Regions from separate parts of the Variovorax sp. genome, predicted to be linked through region 2. Evidence: predicted binding sites of a transcription regulator. Region 2 holds the regulator's gene; the other holds the start of a gene.
The links. The regulator LexA, encoded in region 2, represses DNA repair genes until DNA is damaged. The targets are predictions, from matches to a motif close to ACTGTATNNNNATACAGT.
Positions count from the first base shown of each region.

Region 1: a site for LexA is predicted at 6,757-6,774, ahead of ACQY8B_RS20170 (putative DNA modification/repair radical SAM protein). Genes of this name have one in related genera too.

Region 1 covers NZ_OZ257247.1:4,284,514-4,293,917, reverse strand. Annotated here, with positions in the region: gene ACQY8B_RS20200 (acetyl-CoA C-acyltransferase) at 1-911, opposite strand, end outside; gene ACQY8B_RS20195 (3-hydroxyacyl-CoA dehydrogenase NAD-binding domain-containing protein) at 944-3,082, opposite strand; gene ACQY8B_RS20190 (LysR family transcriptional regulator) at 3,222-4,115, shown strand; gene ACQY8B_RS20185 (sensor domain-containing diguanylate cyclase) at 4,112-5,602, opposite strand; gene ACQY8B_RS20180 (YbhB/YbcL family Raf kinase inhibitor-like protein) at 5,692-6,282, opposite strand; gene ACQY8B_RS20175 (Rieske (2Fe-2S) protein) at 6,306-6,662, opposite strand; gene ACQY8B_RS20170 (putative DNA modification/repair radical SAM protein) at 6,791-8,044, shown strand; gene ACQY8B_RS20165 (UdgX family uracil-DNA binding protein) at 8,062-9,404, shown strand, end outside.
Region 2 covers NZ_OZ257247.1:2,540,153-2,549,556, reverse strand. Annotated here, with positions in the region: gene ACQY8B_RS12210 (phosphotransferase) at 1-168, opposite strand, end outside; gene ACQY8B_RS12205 (Crp/Fnr family transcriptional regulator) at 186-905, opposite strand; gene ACQY8B_RS12200 (oxepin-CoA hydrolase, alternative type) at 967-1,746, opposite strand; gene ACQY8B_RS12195 (3-hydroxyacyl-CoA dehydrogenase) at 1,754-3,274, opposite strand; gene ACQY8B_RS12190 (MFS transporter) at 3,406-4,563, opposite strand; gene ACQY8B_RS12185 (D-2-hydroxyacid dehydrogenase family protein) at 4,560-5,567, opposite strand; gene ACQY8B_RS12180 (hypothetical protein) at 5,659-6,024, opposite strand; gene lexA (transcriptional repressor LexA) at 6,162-6,845, opposite strand; gene ACQY8B_RS12170 (asparaginase) at 6,919-7,881, shown strand; gene adk (adenylate kinase) at 7,916-8,572, opposite strand; gene kdsB (3-deoxy-manno-octulosonate cytidylyltransferase) at 8,711-9,404, opposite strand, start outside.

The DNA of each region.
Region 1 (9,404 bases), 1.7 Mb from region 2:
AGCAGCTTGGGCACCGCGAACACCGGGCCGATGCCCATCTCGTCGGGCTCGCAGCCGGCCACTGCCAGGCCGCGGAAGGCGCCCAGCGGCTTGATGTTGGCGCGCGCTGCGTCCTTGGCTTCCATCAGCACGCAGGCCGATGCGCCGTCCGACAGCTGCGAGGCGTTGCCTGCGGTGACGAACTTGTCCTCGCCCATCACCGGCTTCAGCTTGGCGAGCGCCTCGTAGGTGGTGCCGCGGCGGTTGCAGTTGTCCTCGGTGGCGGTGACTTCGCGGTAGGTGACTTCCTTCGTCTCCTTGTCGGTCACGGCCATCGTGGTGGTGCAGGCGACGATCTCGTCCTTGTAGCGGCCGGCGATCTGCGCTTCTTCGGTGCGGCGCTGGCTCTCCGCCGAGAAGCGGTCCTGCGCCTCGCGGCTGATGTTGTAGCGCTTGGCCACGATGTCGGCCGTTTCGATCATCGCCATGTACAGCTCGGGCTTGTGCTCGACGATCCACGGGTCCATGCCGCTGTCGCCGCTGTCGGTGGCGCTGCGCGAGCGGATCTGCGAAATGCTTTCCACGCCGCCCGCGATCATGGCCGGCGCGCCGTCCACCACGATGCGGCCCGCGGCCATCGCAATAGCCTGCAGGCCCGAGGCGCAGAAGCGGTTCACCGTGGTGCCGGCAATGCCGATCGGCAGGCCCGCGCGGATGATGGCCTGGCGCGCGATGTTGCGGCCGGTGGTGCCTTCGGGGTAGCCGCAGCCGAGGATCGCGTCCTCGACCAGCGCGGGGTCGAGGCCCGAGCGTTCCACCGCCGCCTTCACGGCGAAGGCCGCCAGCGTGGGGCCGGGGGTGATGTTGAATTCGCCGCGGTGCGCCTTCGTGAGCGGGGTGCGGGCGGTGGAAACGATGACGGCTTCACGCATGGGGTGTGTCTCCTGGAGGGCTGGCTCTGTGGTTACTCGGATTGATTGAGGCTGGCGAAATCGGCGCCGCGTTCGACCAGCTGCACCAGCAGCGGCGACGGCTTCCAGAAGATCGGGTCTTCCTTGGCAAATTCGCGGATGTCGGCCAGCACCTTGGGCAGGCCGACGGTGTCGGCGTACTTCATCGGGCCGCCGCGGTGGCGCGGGAAGCCGTAGCCGTAGAGGAAGGTCACGTCCACGTCCAGCGGGCGCAGCGCAATGCGCTGCAGCACCACGTTGGCGCCTTCGTTGACCATCGCGGCCATGTAGCGGCGCATGATTTCTTCTTCGGTGAAGGCGCGCGGCTTGATGCCTGCGCGCTCGCGCTCGGCGTCGATGATGGCCAGCACTTCGGGGTCGGGCTGGCCGGTGCGCGCGCCTTCGGGGTACAGGTAGTAGCCGCGCTGTGTCTTCTGGCCGAACCAGCCGCGTTCGCAGATGCGGTCGGCAATCTGCACGTAGCGCGCCGCGGGGTCGCGCGTGGCGGCTTTGCGCTTGCGCGTGGCCCAGCCGATGTCGCCGCCGGCCAGGTCGGACACCTGGAACGGGCCCATCGGGTAGCCGAAGTTGCGCACCGCTTCGTCGATCTGGTAGGGCGACGCGCCGTCTTCCATCATGTGGTCGGCGGCCTGGCGGTACACGGCCAGGATGCGGTTGCCGATGAAGCCGTCGCACACGCCGGCGCGCACCGGCACCTTCTTGAGCTTCTTCGCCAGCTCGAAGCCGGTGGCGACCACGTCGGCGCTCACCTTGGCGGGCACCACGATCTCCAGCAGCTTCATGATGTTGGCGGGCGAGAAGAAGTGCAGGCCCACCACGTCCTGCGGGCGCGAGATGCTGGCGGCGATCTCGTCGATGTCCAGGTACGAGGTGTTGGTGGCCAGCACCGCGCCGCGCTTGCACACGCGGTCGAGTTCGGCGAACACGGCCTTTTTGACCGACATGTCCTCGAACACGGCTTCGACCACGATGTCGACCTGCGCGAGCGCGTCGTAGCTGGTAGAGCCGGAGAAGCGCGCCATCACGCTGTCCTTGGCCTCGGGCGTCATGCGGCCCTTCTTGATGAGGCCGTCGTACACCTTCTCTACGTTGGCGCGGCCGCGTGCGAGCTGCGTGTCGTCGCGCTCGATCATGGTCACCGGCATGCCGGCGTCGAGCATGGCCACCGCGATGCCCGCGCCCATGGTGCCGCCGCCGACGATGCCGGCCGACTCCAGCGCGCGTGGCTTGGCCGACTTGGTCTCGGGCGCCTTCAGCACTTCACGCTCGGCGAAAAAGGCGTGGATCAGGCCGGCGCGCTGCGGGCTGTCGATGCACTGCAGGAACAGCTTGCGCTCCAGCGCCATGCCTTCGTCGAAGGGCAGCGTGAGCGCGGCCTCGACGGCTTCGATGATCTTCATCGGCGAGAACAGGCCGCGGCTCTTCTTGGCTGTGTCGGCGCGCGCGGCTTCGAGGGCGGCGCGACTGGCTTCCTTGTCGGCCAGCGCGCCGGCGTCGCGGGTGCGGCGCACCGGGGCCTTGGCGGCGACCAGTTCCTGCGCATAGGCCAGGCCTTCGGCCAGTGCGTCGGCGTCGGTGGCCAGGCGGTCGACGAGGCCGAGCGACAGCGCTTCCTTGGCGCCCGCATGGCGGCCGCTGAGCATGAGTTCGAGCGCGGGCTTCACGCCGATGAGGCGCGGCGCGCGCTGCGTGCCGCCCGAGCCGGGCAAGAGGCCCAGCGCCACTTCGGGCAGGCCCAGCTTGGCGGTGGGCGAGGCGATGCGGTAGTGCGCCGACAGCGCCACTTCGAGCCCGCCGCCGAGCGCGGCGCCGTGGATGGCGGCAACCACCGGCTTGGTGCAGTTCTCGATCTTCAGGCAGGCCTCGGGCAGCGACGGCGGCTGCGGCGTCTTGCCGAATTCGCGGATGTCGGCGCCCGCAATGAAGTTGCGGCCCGCGCCGGCGATCAGCACCGCCTTGGCGGCGCCGTCGGCCTCCGCCGCGTCGATGGCGGCCACGAGGCCGCGGCGCACATCCACGCCCAGGGCGTTGACGGGCGGGTTGTCGATGGTCACCACGAAAACGTCGCCTCGACGCTCGAAGGTGACGGGACCGGTGGACGTGGAGGGGCTGGGGGTGTCGTTGGTGGCCATGTGCTGCTTGTCTCTTGCGTTGCGAACCGTGCGGGTTCGAGGCTCTGGGGTGAACCCGGCATTCTTTGCCGGTATCCCCGCTTTGACAATTGCATAGGCGGTTGACAGACTGTCAAAGGATTTTTGACACAATTGGTGCATGGACCTGCAATCGCTCACCCTGCTGGTGGAAATCCTCGATGCCGGCAACCTGAGCGCGGCGGCCCGCCGGCTCAAGATGACCCGCGCCAACGTCAGCTACCACCTGAACCAGCTGGAGCGCTCGGTGGGCGCGCAACTGGTGCGGCGCACCACCCGGCGCGCCGAGCCGACCGAAATCGGCCTGCGGCTCTACCAGCATGGCGTGGCGATACAGGGCGAACTGCTGGCGGCGCGCGAATCGGTCACCACGCTGGGACAGGGCCTGCAGGGCCGCGTGCGGCTGAGCGTGCCCAGCGGCTACGGGCAACTGGTCATGGCCGACTGGCTCATCGACTTCAAGCGCCAGTACCCCGGCATCGTGCTCGACGTGGTGTTCGAAAACCGCATCGAAGACCTGCTGCGCGACGAAGTCGACATCGCCATCCGCGTGATTCCCGAGCCGCCGCAGAACCTGGTTGCGCGCGCGATGGGGCCGGTGCGCTACGTGGCCTGCGCCTCGGCGGAGTACGCGTCGAAGCACCCGCTGCCGGTGCAGCTCGATGCGCTGCAGGGCGCGCCTGTGGTCACCGCCGCCGTCATCGGCCGGCAGCTGCGCGTGTCGGCCTACCAGGGCGAGACGCGGCGCGAGGTGATCCTCGAGCCGACTCTGATCTCGGAAAACTTCCTCTTTCTGCGCCAGGCCATCCTCGCCGGCCTGGGCATCGGCCTCGTGCCCGACTACGTGGTGCAGGAAGACGTGCGCAAGGGCGACGTCGTGACCACGCTGGACGACTGGCGCCTGTCCATCTTCGGCACGCAGATGTTCATGCTCTACATGCCCAACCGCCAGCACACGCGGGCGATCCGGACGTTCATCGATTTCGTGCTGGAGCGGGTGCGGGTGCCGGGCTAGCTACCCCGCCGCCGGTTTCCCGGCGTGCCTTCGTAGTGCCTTGCCTTGTCGACATACATCGCCCGGTCCGCGCGTTGCAGGGCCGATTCCAGCGACTCTCCCGCGTGGCAGGTCGCCAGGCCGATCGCCAGGCTCAGCGCGTGGCCGCTCTGTCCGGCGTGGAACTGGTTGTTCATTTCCAGCAGCGTGAGGATGCGCTCGCGCATGGCTTCGGCGCCGCGCTCGTCGGTCATGGGCAGCAGCACCGCGAACTCGTCGCCGCCTATGCGCGCGGGCCAGGCCGGCGGGTCGACGGCTTTGTCGAGCACCTCGCCCATGCGGCGCAGCAGCGAGTCGCCGGCGGCATGGCCTTCCTGGTCGTTGAGCTGCTTCAATCCGTTCAGGTCGATGGCCACGATCGACACCGGCCACGGGCCCTTGCGCGCGAGGCGGGTGAGCTCTTCGGTGAAGTAGGTGCGGTTGCACAGCTGCGTGAGCACGTCGTGCTTGCCGAGGTATTCGAGGTAGGCCTCGGCCTTCTTGCGCGCGGTGATGTCGACCAGCGACACCAGCACCAGGTCCCAGGTGTCGAGCCGGTCGTCCTGCACCGCGAACTGCATGTGGATGTTCAGCACCTCGCCCGACAGCGAGTAGTTGAGCACCTCGCGGTGCTGCACGGTCTTGCCGTTCCACAGGTCCTGCAACTGCTCGGCGAAGGATTCGCGCATCTCGTCGCGGAAGATGCGCGAGAGGCTGCCCAGCAGGGTCTGCAGGTCGGGCGCGCCGAACATGCGCAGCGTTTCGCGGTTCACGTCGACGACGCGGATCTCCTGCATGCAGCGCGTCACGAACTCGGGGTGCACCTTGATGAAGGTGGCGAAGTCGGTGATGCCGCGCGCGCGGATGCTTTGCAGCAGCGCGCGCACGGCGCTGAAGTCTTCCACCCACAGCGACACCGGCGAGCGCTCGAACAGGCTGCGTGCGTAGGCGGCGCTTTCGTCGCGCAGGCGCTGCGCGGCCACGCGCTCGGTCACGTCGTCGAGCGAGACCAGCACGCGCTCCCAGGTGGCTTCGTGGCCGGGCAGCACGCGGGCGCGCACGCGCACGTCGAGCCGCCGGCCGTCGAGGGCGTAGTTGACCGTCTCGCTCTCGAAGGTGAGCTGGCCGCGCCACAGCTGGTCGAGCTCATGCACCACGGTGGCCGACATGTCGCCGCGGAACACGCGGTCGAGCGAGTCGAGCAGGGTCTGCTGGCTGTCGGCGGCAAAGAGCTTCAGGGTGTGCTGGTTGACCCGCAGCACCTTCAGCAGCGCCATGCATTCGCTCACGCGGCCCGGGTCTTCCGACAGGTACGCCACCAGGTCGGTCACGCCTTCGGCGCGCCAGCTATCGAGCTTGCGCTTGAGGCCGCTGTAGTCTTCGATCCAGAGTGAGACTGGCGCCAGGTCGAACATGGCGTCGAGTTCGGATGACGGGGAAACGTCGGACGCGGCGGCGGTCAGGGCCATCGATGGGCTTTCGGAAAAGCGGCTGCAGCCAGTGCTGACGGGCCGCCGGCAGATTGGGAGCTTAATTATTACCCGGCAGGGCGAAGGGATTAGCGGCTGTAGAGGCCCACCACGCTCTGTCCACCCAGCGCATGGCCCTTGAGCGCGGCCAGCAGCGCGTCGCGTGCGAGCCCGGCGGGCAGGCTGCCCGGCGCCAGGTCGGTGGCGACCACGGTCAGCACGTAGTGGTGCGGCCGGTCGCCCACCGGCGGGCACATGCCGCGGTAGGCCGGCGCGCCGGCCACGTTCGGGCCCATGGTGAAGTTGAAGTTCGAGCCCGCCTGGCCTTCGCCCGCCTTGAGTTCGCCGCGCTCCGCCGCGATGTTGTAGGCCACCCAGTGCGACACGCCCAGGCCGGCAGCGCCGTCCGGGTCGAACACCAGCACGGCGACCGACCGGGTCTTGGCCGGCAGGTTGCTCCAGGCCACCGGCGGCGAGATGTTCTTGCCGCCGCACTCGCCCGCACCGGCATGCTCGGCCGGGATCACGCCGTTGTCGGCGAAGGCGCTGGACGTGACTTTCATGCCCGTGACGGCCTTGCCGGTGCCGGGCGACATGCCGGTGCAACCTGCCATGAGGCCGGCGAAGGCGAGGGCCGTGACCGGCAGGGCGAGGGGGCGAAGCCCGGTGTTCTTGCGCATATCGTTCTCCTTGAGGGTTGTCTTTATCCGGCCTGGCCAAGCCATATGCTGCCGTCGGCCTTCTCGTGCACTGCCAGCGGCGTGAGCCGCGCGCCGCGGCATGGGCCGCCGACGCACTTGCCGGTGTCGGGCTCGAAGATCGCGCCATGCCTTGCGCACATCAGGAAGCGGCCGGAGCTTTCGATGATCTGCCCTTCGAAGTCGAGCGGGCCGCCCGCGTGGGGGCACTGGTTGATGTAGGCGTAGACGCCGTCTTGCCAGCGCACGGCGAACGCGGGGGCGCCGTTGGGTGCTGTGAACTTGGCCGCCATGCGGTCGTCGGCAAGCGTGGTGGAAATCGGCGTGAGGGTGGGGGTGGGCGCTGTGGGGTCGTCGGTCATCTGGCAGCGAGGGTAGCCAAGGTTCGAAAGAGGCGCAACGCTGCATCGATGCGAGCGGCCCGCTTACAAATCGCAGCCGATGGAATGGCTGATAACTGTATATTCATACAGTAATTCCGAGGACTCCCGTGGACATCCATCGCAAACTCGCCATCCTTGCCGACGCCGCCAAGTACGACGCCTCCTGCGCATCCAGCGGCTCGCAGCCGCGCGACTCGGTGGGCGGCCGCGGCATCGGCTCCACCGAGGGCGCGGGCATCTGCCACAGCTACGCGCCCGACGGCCGCTGCATCTCGCTGCTGAAGGTGCTGCTCACCAACCACTGCCAGTACGACTGCCTTTATTGCGTCAACCGTGCGTCGAGCAATGTGCCGCGTGCGCGCTTTCGGGTCGAAGAGGTGGTGCAGCTCACGCTCGACTTCTATCGGCGCAATTGCATCGAGGGCCTGTTCCTGTCGAGCGGCATCATCAAGTCGCCCGACCACACCATGGAGCAGGTGGTCGAGGTGGCGCGCGTGCTGCGCGAGGAGCACGACTTTCGCGGCTACATCCACCTGAAGACCATTCCCGACGCCAGCGACGAACTGCTGGCGCGCGCCGGCCGCTATGCCGACCGGCTCAGCATCAACGTCGAGATGCCGACCACCGAGGGCCTGCAGGCGCTGGCGCCCGAGAAGAACGAAAGCGCCATCCGCCGCTCCATGGCGCGGCTGCGCCTGCGCATCGACGACACGCGCGAGGAAGCCCGCCGAGTGGTGCCGATCCGCGCGCTGCCCGGCGCGGCCCCCGCCGCCGCCAGGCCGCCGCCCTTCGCGCCCGCGGGCCAGAGCACGCAGATGATCGTGGGCGCCGACGCCACCGACGACCGCCACATCCTCGCGTCGAGCGCCACGCTGTACGGCGCCTACAAGCTCAAGCGCGTGTATTACTCGGCCTTCAGCCCCATTCCCGATGCGGCCCGCGCGCTGCCGCTGGTGGCGCCCCCGCTGATGCGCGAGCACCGGCTGTACCAGGCCGACTGGCTCATGCGCTTCTACGGCTTCGAGCACCAGGAGATCGTGGCCGCGCCCGACGGCCTGCTGCGGCTGGACGTCGACCCCAAGCTGGCCTGGGCGCTGGCGCATGCCGAGCGTTTCCCCGTCGACCTGAACCACGCCCCGCGCGAAATGCTGCTGCGCGTGCCGGGCCTGGGCGTGAAGGCGGTCGAGCGCCTGCTGCAGGCGCGCCGCGTGCGCAGGGTGCGCGCCGACGATCTGCGCCGGCTGCACGTGCCCTCGCGCAAGGTGCTGCCCTTCGTGGTGGCCGACGGGCACCGGCCGGCGGCGGGAGCCATGGCCGCCGCAGTTCCCGCAGCCCGGCCGGCGCAGGCGGCGCTGTTCTGAGCTGGAGGCAAGCCGCCATGCGCGTACGGCTCGGAAACCCGGTCGACCTCGACGCCTTCCGCCGCGAGGCGCGCCAATTGCTGGCGAAAGGCGTGCCGCCCGACCATGTCGAATGGAGCGACGGCGCGCAGGGCGACGGCGGCGCCGACCTGTTCGCGGACGCGCCCGCCGGCGGCCTGTTCGAGCCCATGCTTTCGCCGCCGCCGGCCGGTGCCGCGCGCCAGCCGGTGCCCGCGTCGTTCCTCGCCCTGTGTGCCGACGTGATCCTGCACCGCGACGCCGGCCGCCTGGGGCTGATGTACCGGCTGCTCTGGCGCCTGGTGCACGAACCGGCCCTGCGGCACGACCCGCTCGACGCCGACATGCTGCAGGCCCGGCAGATGGCCAAGGCCGTGCGCCGCGACATCCACAAGATGCGCGCCTTCGTGCGCTTCACGCGCGTGGAAGGCGAGCAGGGCGAGCGCCACGTGGCATGGTTCGAGCCCGACCACCGCATCGTGGAAGCCAACGCGCCGTTCTTCGCGCGCCGCTTCGCGCAGATGAACTGGGCCATCCTCACGCCCGAGCGCTGCGTGGCGTGGGACGGGCAGGCGCTGACTTTCCGCGAGGGCGCCGACCGGCGCGAGAAGCCGCCGCCGGACGCCGGCGAGCAGCTCTGGCTGGTCTACTACGAGCACATCTTCAACCCCGCGCGCCTGAAGCTCGCGATGATGCGCCGCGAGATGCCGACCCGCTACTGGCACAACCTGCCCGAAGCCGCGCTGATCCAGCCGCTGGCCGAAGCGGCGCAGGCGCGCAGCCAGTCGATGATCGACGCGCCGGCCACGCCCGCGCGCCGCATCCGCGCTCCGGTGCCGCTGCACCCGCTGCCGGCCGACCGCGCGGCGCCCGCCAACCTCGATGAACTGCGCGCGGCCGCGCATGCGTGCCGCGACTGTCCCATCGGTGCGCTCGCCACGCAGGCCGTGTGCGGCGAAGGGCCCGTGGGCGCGCAGCGCATGCTGGTCGGCGAGCAGCCCGGAGACCAGGAAGACCTGGCCGGGCGGCCCTTCGTCGGGCCGGCCGGCCAACTGCTCGACCGTGCAATGGCGCAACTGGGCCGGCCGCGCGGCACGGTGTACCTGGCCAATGCCGTGAAGCATTTCAAGTACGAACTGCGCGGCAAGCGCCGCATCCACAAGACCGCCGGCCAGCGGGAGGCCGAGGCCTGCGCGCACTGGCTCGAAAGCGAAATCGCGCTGGTGCGCCCGCAGGCGCTGGTGGCGCTGGGCGCGACGGCCGCACGCGCCTTGCTCGGCCGGCCGGTGGCGATGCAGGCCGAGCGCGGCGCGTGGCTGCACGAGCGCGCCGATGGCCGGCC
Region 2 (9,404 bases):
CTTGTAGGTCGGGTTCGACTGGCCGCCCTTGAACATCTCCACCGTCAGCGGGCCCTTGAACCCGTCGAGGTTCTTCTCGAGCCAGGCGGAGAGCGCATCGATGTCGAAGGCGTGCTGTTGCGAGACGGCGCGGGTGCCGATGAAGTTGGAGAAGTCCTGCTGGCTCATGTCGGTTTGTCTGTGTTCTAGTTTTCAGCTTCCGAGACGCGCATCAAGGCCGCGCGATCCAGCACGACCAGACCGCCCGGCTCGATCCGGATGGTGCCCTCGCGCTCCATCGTCTTGAGTTCCTGGTTGACCCGCTGGCGCGATGCGCCCAGTAGCTGCGCCAGTTCTTCCTGCGCCAGTTGCAGGCCGATGCGCATCTGGCTGCCGTCGTCCAGGTTGGGCACGCCGTAGCTGCGCACGAGGTGAATGAGCTGCTTGGCCAGCCGCGCCCGCAGGGGCAGGGTGTTGAGGTCTTCCACCAGCCCGAACAGCGTGCGGATGCGGCGCGCCTGCAGCCGCATCAGTGCTTCGTACAGCTCCACGTGCGACGCCAGGATCTTCTGGAAGTCGGCGCGCGCCACGCAAAGAATGGTGCTGTCGCCGTGCGAGTAGGTGTCGTGCGTGCGCCGGTCCCCGTCGAACATCGCCACGTCGCCGAACCAGATGCCCGGCTCCACGTAGGTCAGCGTCACCTGCTTGCCGGAGACCGCCGTCGAGCTGACGCGCACCGCGCCCTTGGCGCAGGCGATCCAGTGATCGGGCGGGTCGCCGCGGGCGGCGATCAGGTCGCCGTCCTTGTAGCGTTTGACGAAAGCACATCGGAGGATGTCGTGCCGTAGCGAAGGAGATAGGGAAGAAAACCAGCGACCACTGTTGATCGCTTCACGTTCTTCGATAGTAAGAATGGGGTCGTCCATTGGTCTGTCCTCTCGGCGACTGAAAAGCTGATGGGTGTCACGGGAGCGACGCGGCGCGCCGTTACTCGTACTGCGGCGGCTTCTTCTCGAGGAACGCGGCAATGCCGATGCCCGCGTTCGGATGGTGCAGGTTGCGCACGAAGTGGTCGCGCTCCTGCGAGAGCTGCGAAGCCAGAGTGGCGCCGCGCGCGTCGCTCAGCAGTTCCTTGATGCTGGCCAGCGAGTTGGGCGCCCGGGTATTGAGCTTGGCCGCCAGCGCCAGCGCACCCGCCAGCGCCTGGCCGTTCTCGGTCAGCTCGTTCACCATGCCCAGCGCATGCAGGCGCGGCGCGCCGATGCGCTCGCCGTTCATTAGCCATTCGCTCGCCAGCTGGCGCGGCAACTGCTGCCCCAGGTGCCAGCTCAGGCCGCCGTCGGGCGACAGCGCCACGTTGCTGTAGGAGGCCGCGAAGATGGCGTCGCGCGCCGCCACCACGAAATCGCAGGCCAGCGCCAGCGAGAAGCCGGCGCCGGCGGCAGCACCCTCGACCGCCGCGATGATCGGCTTGGGGAAGGTGCGGATCGAGTCGATCCAGTTGTGCAGCCCCTCGATGCTCTCGGCCTGCACCGAGCGGTCGAGCTGGCGGTTGGCCAGCAGCCGCTGCAGCGAGCCGCCGGCGCAGAACCATTCGCCTTCGCCCACGATGACGACGCTGCGGATCTCCGCGCTGCCCTCGGCGCCGTTGAGCGCCTCGATGCCGGCGGCGTAGATCTCGGGGCCCAGTGCATTGCGCTGGGTCGGGTTGGAGATGGTCAGCACCATGGTGCTGCCTTCGCTGGTGCTCTTGAGTTCGGCGGTCATGGTTTTCTTATTCTTCTTCGTGCAGCAGGCTCAGGCCCAGCGCGCCGCGGCGGCGCAGCCACGGGCTCGGGCGATAGCGAGGATCGCCATACACCGTCTGCAGGTTGAACAGCACCTCGAGCATGTTGGTCGGCCCGAAGAGGTTGCCCATGGCCAGCGGGCCTCGTGGATAGCCCAGGCCCAGCTGCACGGCGGTCTCCAGGTCGGCAGGCGTGCACACGCGCTGCTGGCACATGTCGGCGGCGATGTTGACGATGGTGCCGATCACGCGCTGCGTGACGAAGCCGCCGCTGTCGCGGATCACGCTCACCGCCTTGCCGTCGCGCGCGAACAGGGCATGCGCGGCATCGCGGATGTCGCGGCGCGTGGCCGGATTGGTGGCGAGCACGCGGCGCTTGGTGGCAGCGTCGTCGATCAGCATGTCGATGCCGATGGTGCGCGTGGCGTCCAGGCGCTCGACGGCGGCCACGGTGGTCACGTCGAAGCCCAGCGGTGCCACCAGGATCAGCGAATGCGGCGCGGGCGCGGCGCCGCTGTCGATCTGCGCGCCCAGCGTGTTCACCAGGCGCAGCAACTCCGCACGGCGTGCCGCACGCGGCGACACCCAGACCGAAGGCGTGCCGTCGACCACGGGCGCGGGGGCTTCGGGCGCCTGCTGCATCACGCCATCGGTGTAGCGGTAGAAGCCTTCGCCCGTCTTGCGGCCCAGCGCGCCGGCGGCCAGGCGCTGCGCGGTGATCACGCTCGGGCGGAAGCGGGGTTCCTCGAAATACTGGTGATAGATCGACTCCATCACCGGGTGCGACACGTCGAGCGCCGTCAGGTCCAGCAGCTCGAACGGGCCGAGGCGAAAGCCCGCCTGGTCCTTGAGGATGCGGTCGATGGTGGCGAAATCGGCCACGCCTTCGCTGACGATGCGCAGCGCCTCGGTGCCGTAGCCGCGGCCTGCGTGGTTGACGATGAAGCCGGGGGTGTCTTGCGCCTGCACCGCGCTGTGGCCCATCTGCCTGGCGTAGCCCGCCAGCTGCGCGCAGACCTCGGGGGCGGTCTTGAAGCCCGCGACCACCTCGACCACCTTCATGAGCGGCACGGGATTGAAGAAGTGGAAGCCCGCGACACGCTCGGGGTGCGCGAGCCCGGCCGCGATGGCCGTCACCGACAGCGACGAGGTGTTGGTGACCAGCGTGGCGCTCTCGGCCACCACGCCTTCGAGTTCGCGGAACAGTTTGCGCTTGACTTCCAGGTCTTCGACCACGGCCTCGACCACCAGGCCGCAGCCGGCGAGCGCCTGGATCGAATCGACCGCCTTGACGCGGGCGATGTATGCGTCGCGCGCGGCGGCGTCGATCTTGCCCTTTTCATGCAGCTTGTTCCATTGGGCTGCGAGGGCTTCGCGGCCGCGCGCCGCGGCGCCCGCGAAGCTGTCGAGCAGCAGCACTTCGCTGCCTGCCTGGGCGGCGATCTGCGCGATGCCGCGACCCATGGCGCCGGCGCCTATGACGCCGATTCGGGTGTAGTTCACTGTCATTTGCTGAAGATTTTCGCTGGTTGAGGGGTATCCGGCCTGCCGCGCAGGCGCCGACGCAAGCGCTGTCGTCACCTCCGATTTTGCAGTTGCGCGAGGGCGGGGCGTGACGGGTTTTACGCGGGGGCGCGATTTCAGGCCGGGCGGCGGCTGCGGTCGATGGCGATGCTCAGCGCGATGGCCACCAGCATGACGCCGAAGCCGACCCAGCTCATCCACGCCGCCGCGTCGTGCGCCAGCAGCCAGCCGCCGAGCGCCGCGCCCACGGCCTGGCCTGTGTAGATGCCGGAACTGTTGAGCGCCACCGAGCCTGGCGCGAGGGCCGGCGCCAGGCCTACCAGGCGGGCCTGCTGGGCCGAATTGGTGGCGAAGCAGCCCAACCCCCAGGGCACCAGCACCACGGCCAGCCAGGCGAGCGTGGAAGCCGTCGGCCACAAGAGCAGGCTCAGCGCGATCAGCACGGTAGTGACCAGCACCATGCGCCCGGCCCCGACGCGGTCGATGAAGCGGCTGACCACCATGTTGCCGATGAGCCCGCAGGCGCCGAACAGGGCCCACATCACGCTCAGCGTGGTCGCGTCCGCACCAAAGCTCTGCTTGAGGATGGGGCCGAAATAGCTGAACAGCACGAACTGCCCGGTGCCTTGCAGCGCCGTTACCGACACGATGCCCATCAGCACCGGACTGCGCAGCACGCGCGACCAGGCGGCGGCGGTGAGTGCCGCCGGGCGAATGCCGCTGGGCAAGGTGAGCCAGATCGACGCCGCGCTCACGACGCTGAGCAGGGCAATCGCCACGAAGGCCATGCGCCAGCCCAGATGCCCGCCGATCAGCGCGCCGATAGGCAGGCCCAGCACCGAGGCCATCGACCAGCCAAGAAAAACGAAGGTGACGGCGCGCCCGCGTTGCTCGGGCGGTACCAGCATGCCGGCGCAGGCCGCCGCCTGGGGCGTGAAGATGGCGGGGGCTATCACCGTGAGCATGCGCACCGGCAGCAGCGCGCCGAAGCTGGGCATGAGCGCCGCGAGAGCGTGGCCCGCCGCGTACCAGAGCAGGGTAAGGGCGAGCAGCAGGCGGCGGTCCCAGCCCGCGACGGCGGCGGCCAGCAGCGGCGCGCCGATGCACATCACCGCTGCCGCGGCAGTGATCAACTGGCCGGCGGTCGCGACCGAAACAGCCAGGGAGGCGCTGATTTCATTGAGCGTGCCGGGCACGACCATCACGCCCGTGCCGATCACGAAGTTGCCGGCCAGCAGCGCCCAGAGCGCACCCTTGGGCGCAGGCCGGCTCACCGGCGAACCTGCAGCGCGCCGGGATTCACGATGTTCGTGGGATTGCCGTTGATGTAGCTCACGACGTTGTCGAAAGCCTGGCCGAAGTAGCTCTCGTAGCTTTCCTGCTCGACGTAGCCGATGTGCGGGGTGCAGATGCAGTTCTCCAGCCGCAGCAGCGCATGGCCCTGCAGCGGCGGCTCACTCTCGAACACGTCGATGGCGGCCAGCCCGGGACGGCCACGGTTGAGCGCCGCGAGCAGCGCGTCGGCCTCGACCAGCTCGGCGCGCGAGGTGTTGACGAACAGCGCCGTCGGCTTCATGCGCGAGAGGTCTTCGAGCGTGATGAGGCCGTTGGTTTCCTCATTGAGCCGCAGGTGGACGGAGAGCACGTCGGCGGCTGCAAAGAACTCATGGCGGTTCTGCGCCACCTGGAAGCCGTCGGAACGGGCCTTGGCGCAGCTGGCTTCACGCCCCCAGATCACGACCTGCATTCCGAAGGCCTGCCCGTAGCGCGCGACCAACTGGCCGATGCGGCCGTAGCCCCAGATGCAGAGCGTCTTGCCCTTGAGCACCGAGCCCAGCCCGAAGTTGGGCGGCATCGAGGCCGACTTGAGCCCTGACTGCTGCCAAGCCCCGTGCTTGAGGTTGCTGATGTACTGCGGCAGCCGGCGCATGGCGGCCATGATGAGCGCCCATGTGAGCTCGGCAGGTGCCTGGGGAGAGCCGGAGCCTTCCGCCACGGCGATGCCGCGCTCGGTGCAGGCCGCCACGTCGATGTGGCCCGCGACGCGACCGGTCTGCGAGATGAGCTTGAGCTTGGGCAGCTTCTCGATGAGCTGCCGGGAGATCTGTGTTCGCTCGCGAATCAGCACGATCACGTCGGCGTCCTTGAGGCGAACCGAGAGTTGCCCGATGCCCTTGACCGTGTTGGTATAGACCTTGGCTGCGTACGCGTCCAGCTTGGCGGCGCAGCGCAATTTGCGCACGGCGTCCTGATAGTCGTCGAGGATCACAATATTCATGGCGTGCCATTGTGCCTCGCAGCATTGGGATGTCGCACCCCCGAACGTTTGGATACCCACTGCCGACGGGCTCTCCCAGGGGTGCCGGGCCTCAGTGCAGGCGTGTGGAGCGGTGCGCGGCGACCATCGTTTCGGCCGCTTCGAGAGCCGCCAGCCGGTCAAGCTCCGCGCACACGTCGTCCATTCGGCCGGAAATCAAGACACGGTTGCTGCTGCGCTGCTGGCCCTTTCCGTCTACCACGCGTACCACGCGCAGCGGGCGCACGGTCGGGGCTGCTTCAGCCACCGGGGGCGTCGAGCCGCACGTCGGACGCACCGCAACGTAGCGCAGGCCGGCGGAAGTCTCGCTGTGATCGAGCGAGGCGTGGCGATGAGGGCGGCGCGCCGGGATCAAACGGCTGGCGAGCGATTGCAGCGGCATCCAGAAATCAGCGATGGCGAGGAGGGCGATTCCCATGTGAACTCCAAAAAAGTATGAGGTTGAACACAGGCAGGATTTCTTGAAACGGCCGCGACAGGGTGATGGCGACTTCGCGCCATACGCCCGCCACCTGTTGCGGCCGGATGAGTGCTGCTGCCAGCAGGCCCGCAGGCCTACATCAGCATGGTGTTGCGGATGAGGCCCACCGCGAGGCCTTCGATCTCGAAGGGCTCGCCGGGCTGGACGATGATGGTCGGGTAGTCGGGGTTCTCTGCGTGCAGCTCGATGACCTGCTTGTTGCGCTTCAGGCGCTTGACGGTGACTTCGTCGCCCAGGCGCGCAACCACGATCTGGCCGTTGCGCGCTTCCTTGGTGGCCTGCACGGCGAGCAGGTCGCCGTCCATGATGCCGGCGTCTCGCATGGACATGCCGCGCACCTTGAGCAGGTAGTCAGGCTGGCGCTGGAACAGCGTGTTCTCGACGTAGTAGGTCTGGTCGACGTGCTCCTGCGCCAAGATGGGCGAGCCTGCAGCGACGCGGCCGATGAGCGGCAGCGCCAGTTGCGCCATGCCGGGCAGCGAGAGCGAGAACTGGCCGCCTTCGCGGTGGCGCGTTTCGTTCAGCGACCGCAGGGCGTCGCCCTTGAGGCGGATGCCGCGCGAGGTGCCGCTGACGAGTTCGATGACACCCTTGCGGGCCAAGGCCTGCAGGTGCTCTTCGGCCGCGTTGGCCGACTTGAACCCGAGTTCATTGGCGATTTCGGCGCGCGTGGGTGGCGCTCCGGTGCGGGCGATGGCGCTCTGGATCAAGTCCAGGATCTGCTGCTGGCGGGCTGTAAGCTTCACGGCGAACTGCATATGTGGTTCCTTGCGGCACTGGCTAGATATCCAGTACCTGTATTTTTAACCAGTTTTAAAAAGTTGACAAGCCATGCCTGATTTCCCTTCGCCTGAACTGCGCCGCGTGGTCGTGCTGGGCACCGGCGGCACCATCGCCGGCAAGGCTGCCAGCAGCGGCGACAACATCGGCTACACGGCCGGGCAGGTGGGCGTGGCCGACCTTCTGGGCGGCATCGAGGCCCCCCAGGGCGTGACGCTGGTGGCGGAGCAGGTCGCGCAACTGGACAGCAAGGACATGTCGTTCGAGACTTGGCAAAAGCTCGCGCAGCGTTGCGCACACTGGCTTGCGGAGCCCGACGTGGCAGGCGTGGTGATCACGCACGGCACCGACACGCTGGAGGAGACGGCCTTCTTCCTGCATTCGGTGCTGGCATCCGCGAAGCCCGTGGTGCTGACTTGCGCCATGCGGCCGGCGAGCGCGCTGTCGCCCGATGGTCCGCAGAACGTGCGTGACGCCATCGGCGTGGCTCTGGCAGCCGGTGCTAAGGGGGTGGCCGTGGTGTGCGCCGGGGCGATCCACAGTGGCGCCGATGTCCAGAAGGTGCATACCTACAGGCTCGATGCCTTCGCATCTGGCGACGCGGGCCCGGTGGGCTATGTGGAAGAGGGCGAGGTCCGCCGTGTGAGGGCGTGGCCCGAGGGCGAGGCGCTGCCGGCCTCGAAGATCTTCGAGGCGGCTCCCGTTCGGTGGCCTCGCGTGGAGATCGTCATGAGCCATGCCGGTGCGAGCGGTGCTGTCGTCGAGGCACTGCTGCAACCCGGCAACGCCGAACCGGTCCGTGGACTGGTGCTGGCCGCCACGGGCAACGGCACGCTGCATCACGCGCTCGAAGCGGCCGCGCTGAAGGCGCAAGAGGCGGGCGTGGCGGTGGTTCGTGCGACGCGCTGCATGAACGGGCGCATCCTGCCGAAAGCCGATGACCGGCTGCGGGACGCGGGCACGCTCACGCCGGTGAAGGCGCGTATCGCGCTGATGCTCGAGTTGCTCGGGTGAGGTGGTGGCCGCCCTGTCGGAGGGCGGCCGGCAATCAGCTGCTCAGCGCTGCGAGTGCGCGCTGGGTGATTTCATCGACCGTGCCCACGCCCTTGATGGCGCGGTACTTCGGCGCGGCGGCCGGATCGGTCTTGGCCCAGGCCGAGTAGTAGTCGACCAGCGGACGCGTCTGCTGGCTGTACACGTCGAGCCGCTTGCGCACGGTTTCTTCCTTGTCGTCCTCGCGCTGGATCAGGTCTTCGCCGGTGACGTCATCCTTGCCTTCCACCTTGGGCGGGTTGAACTTGACGTGATAGGTGCGCCCCGAAGCCGGGTGCGAGCGGCGGCCGCTCATGCGCTCGATGATGTCGCCGAAGGGCACGTCGATTTCGAGCACGTAGTCGAGCTTGACGCCCGCCGCCTTCATGGCGTCGGCTTGCGGAATGGTGCGGGGGAAGCCGTCGAACAGGAAGCCGCTGGCGCAATCGGCCTGGGCGATGCGTTCCTTCACGAGATTGATGATCAGGTCATCGCTGACCAGTGCGCCCGCATCCATGACGGCCTTGGCCTGCAGACCGAGCGGCGTGCCGGCCTTGACGGCGGCGCGCAGCATGTCGCCGGTCGAGATTTGGGGGATGCTGTACTTCTGGCAAATGAAGGCCGCTTGCGTGCCTTTGCCCGCCCCGGGCGCGCCCAGCAAAATTAGTCTCATGGTGTCCTCGGACGGTTCTTAGATTTTGTGTCGCGCCAGGCGTCGGCTTCAGGGGCTTTGGGCAGGGCGGAGTTGCTTCGAGGATAGCACGCGTGCTTCCCGGGATTTGCCGCTGCCCCGACAGGCACGTCGAGCCCCTCAGGCTGTCGGGCCGGCGGCGAAGACCGCGCGCACGCGCGCCAGGTCTTCGGGCGTGTCGATACCCGGGCCGGGAGCCACGTGGCTCACGTGTACGGCAATGCGGTGTCCGTGCCATAGCGCCCGCAACTGCTCAAGCGCTTCCGTCGCCTCGACTGGCGACGGCGGCAGCGACGGAAACTTGCGCACGAAGCCTGCGCGGTAGCCGTAGATGCCAATGTGGCGCAGGGGAGCCGGCGTGGGCAGCACCGTCGGCGCGGCGCCGTTGGCGGAGCCGTCGCGCCACCAGGGGATGGGCGCACGGCTGAAGTACATGGCGTTGCCCCGTGCGTCGAGCACGGCCTTCACCACGTTCGGATTCATGAAGTCGGCCAGCGAATCGATCTCGTGGGCCGCAGTGCTCATCGCGGCCTCTGCGTGGGTGGCCAGCGTGGCGGCCACGGCATCGATCAGCGCCGGGTCGATCAGGGGCTCGTCGCCTTGCACGTTGACGACGATGTCGTCGCCGTCGAGGCCGAGCTGCTCGCAGGCTTCGGCCAGCCGGTCGGTGCCGCTGGGGTGGTCCTGGCGGGTCAGGATCGCCTCGACGCCATGCGCCTTGCAGGCGTCGATGATCGATGCGTCGTCCCCGGCCACCACCACGCGCACGGCGCCGGATTCGCTGGCACGCCGGGCCACGCGCACCACCATCGGC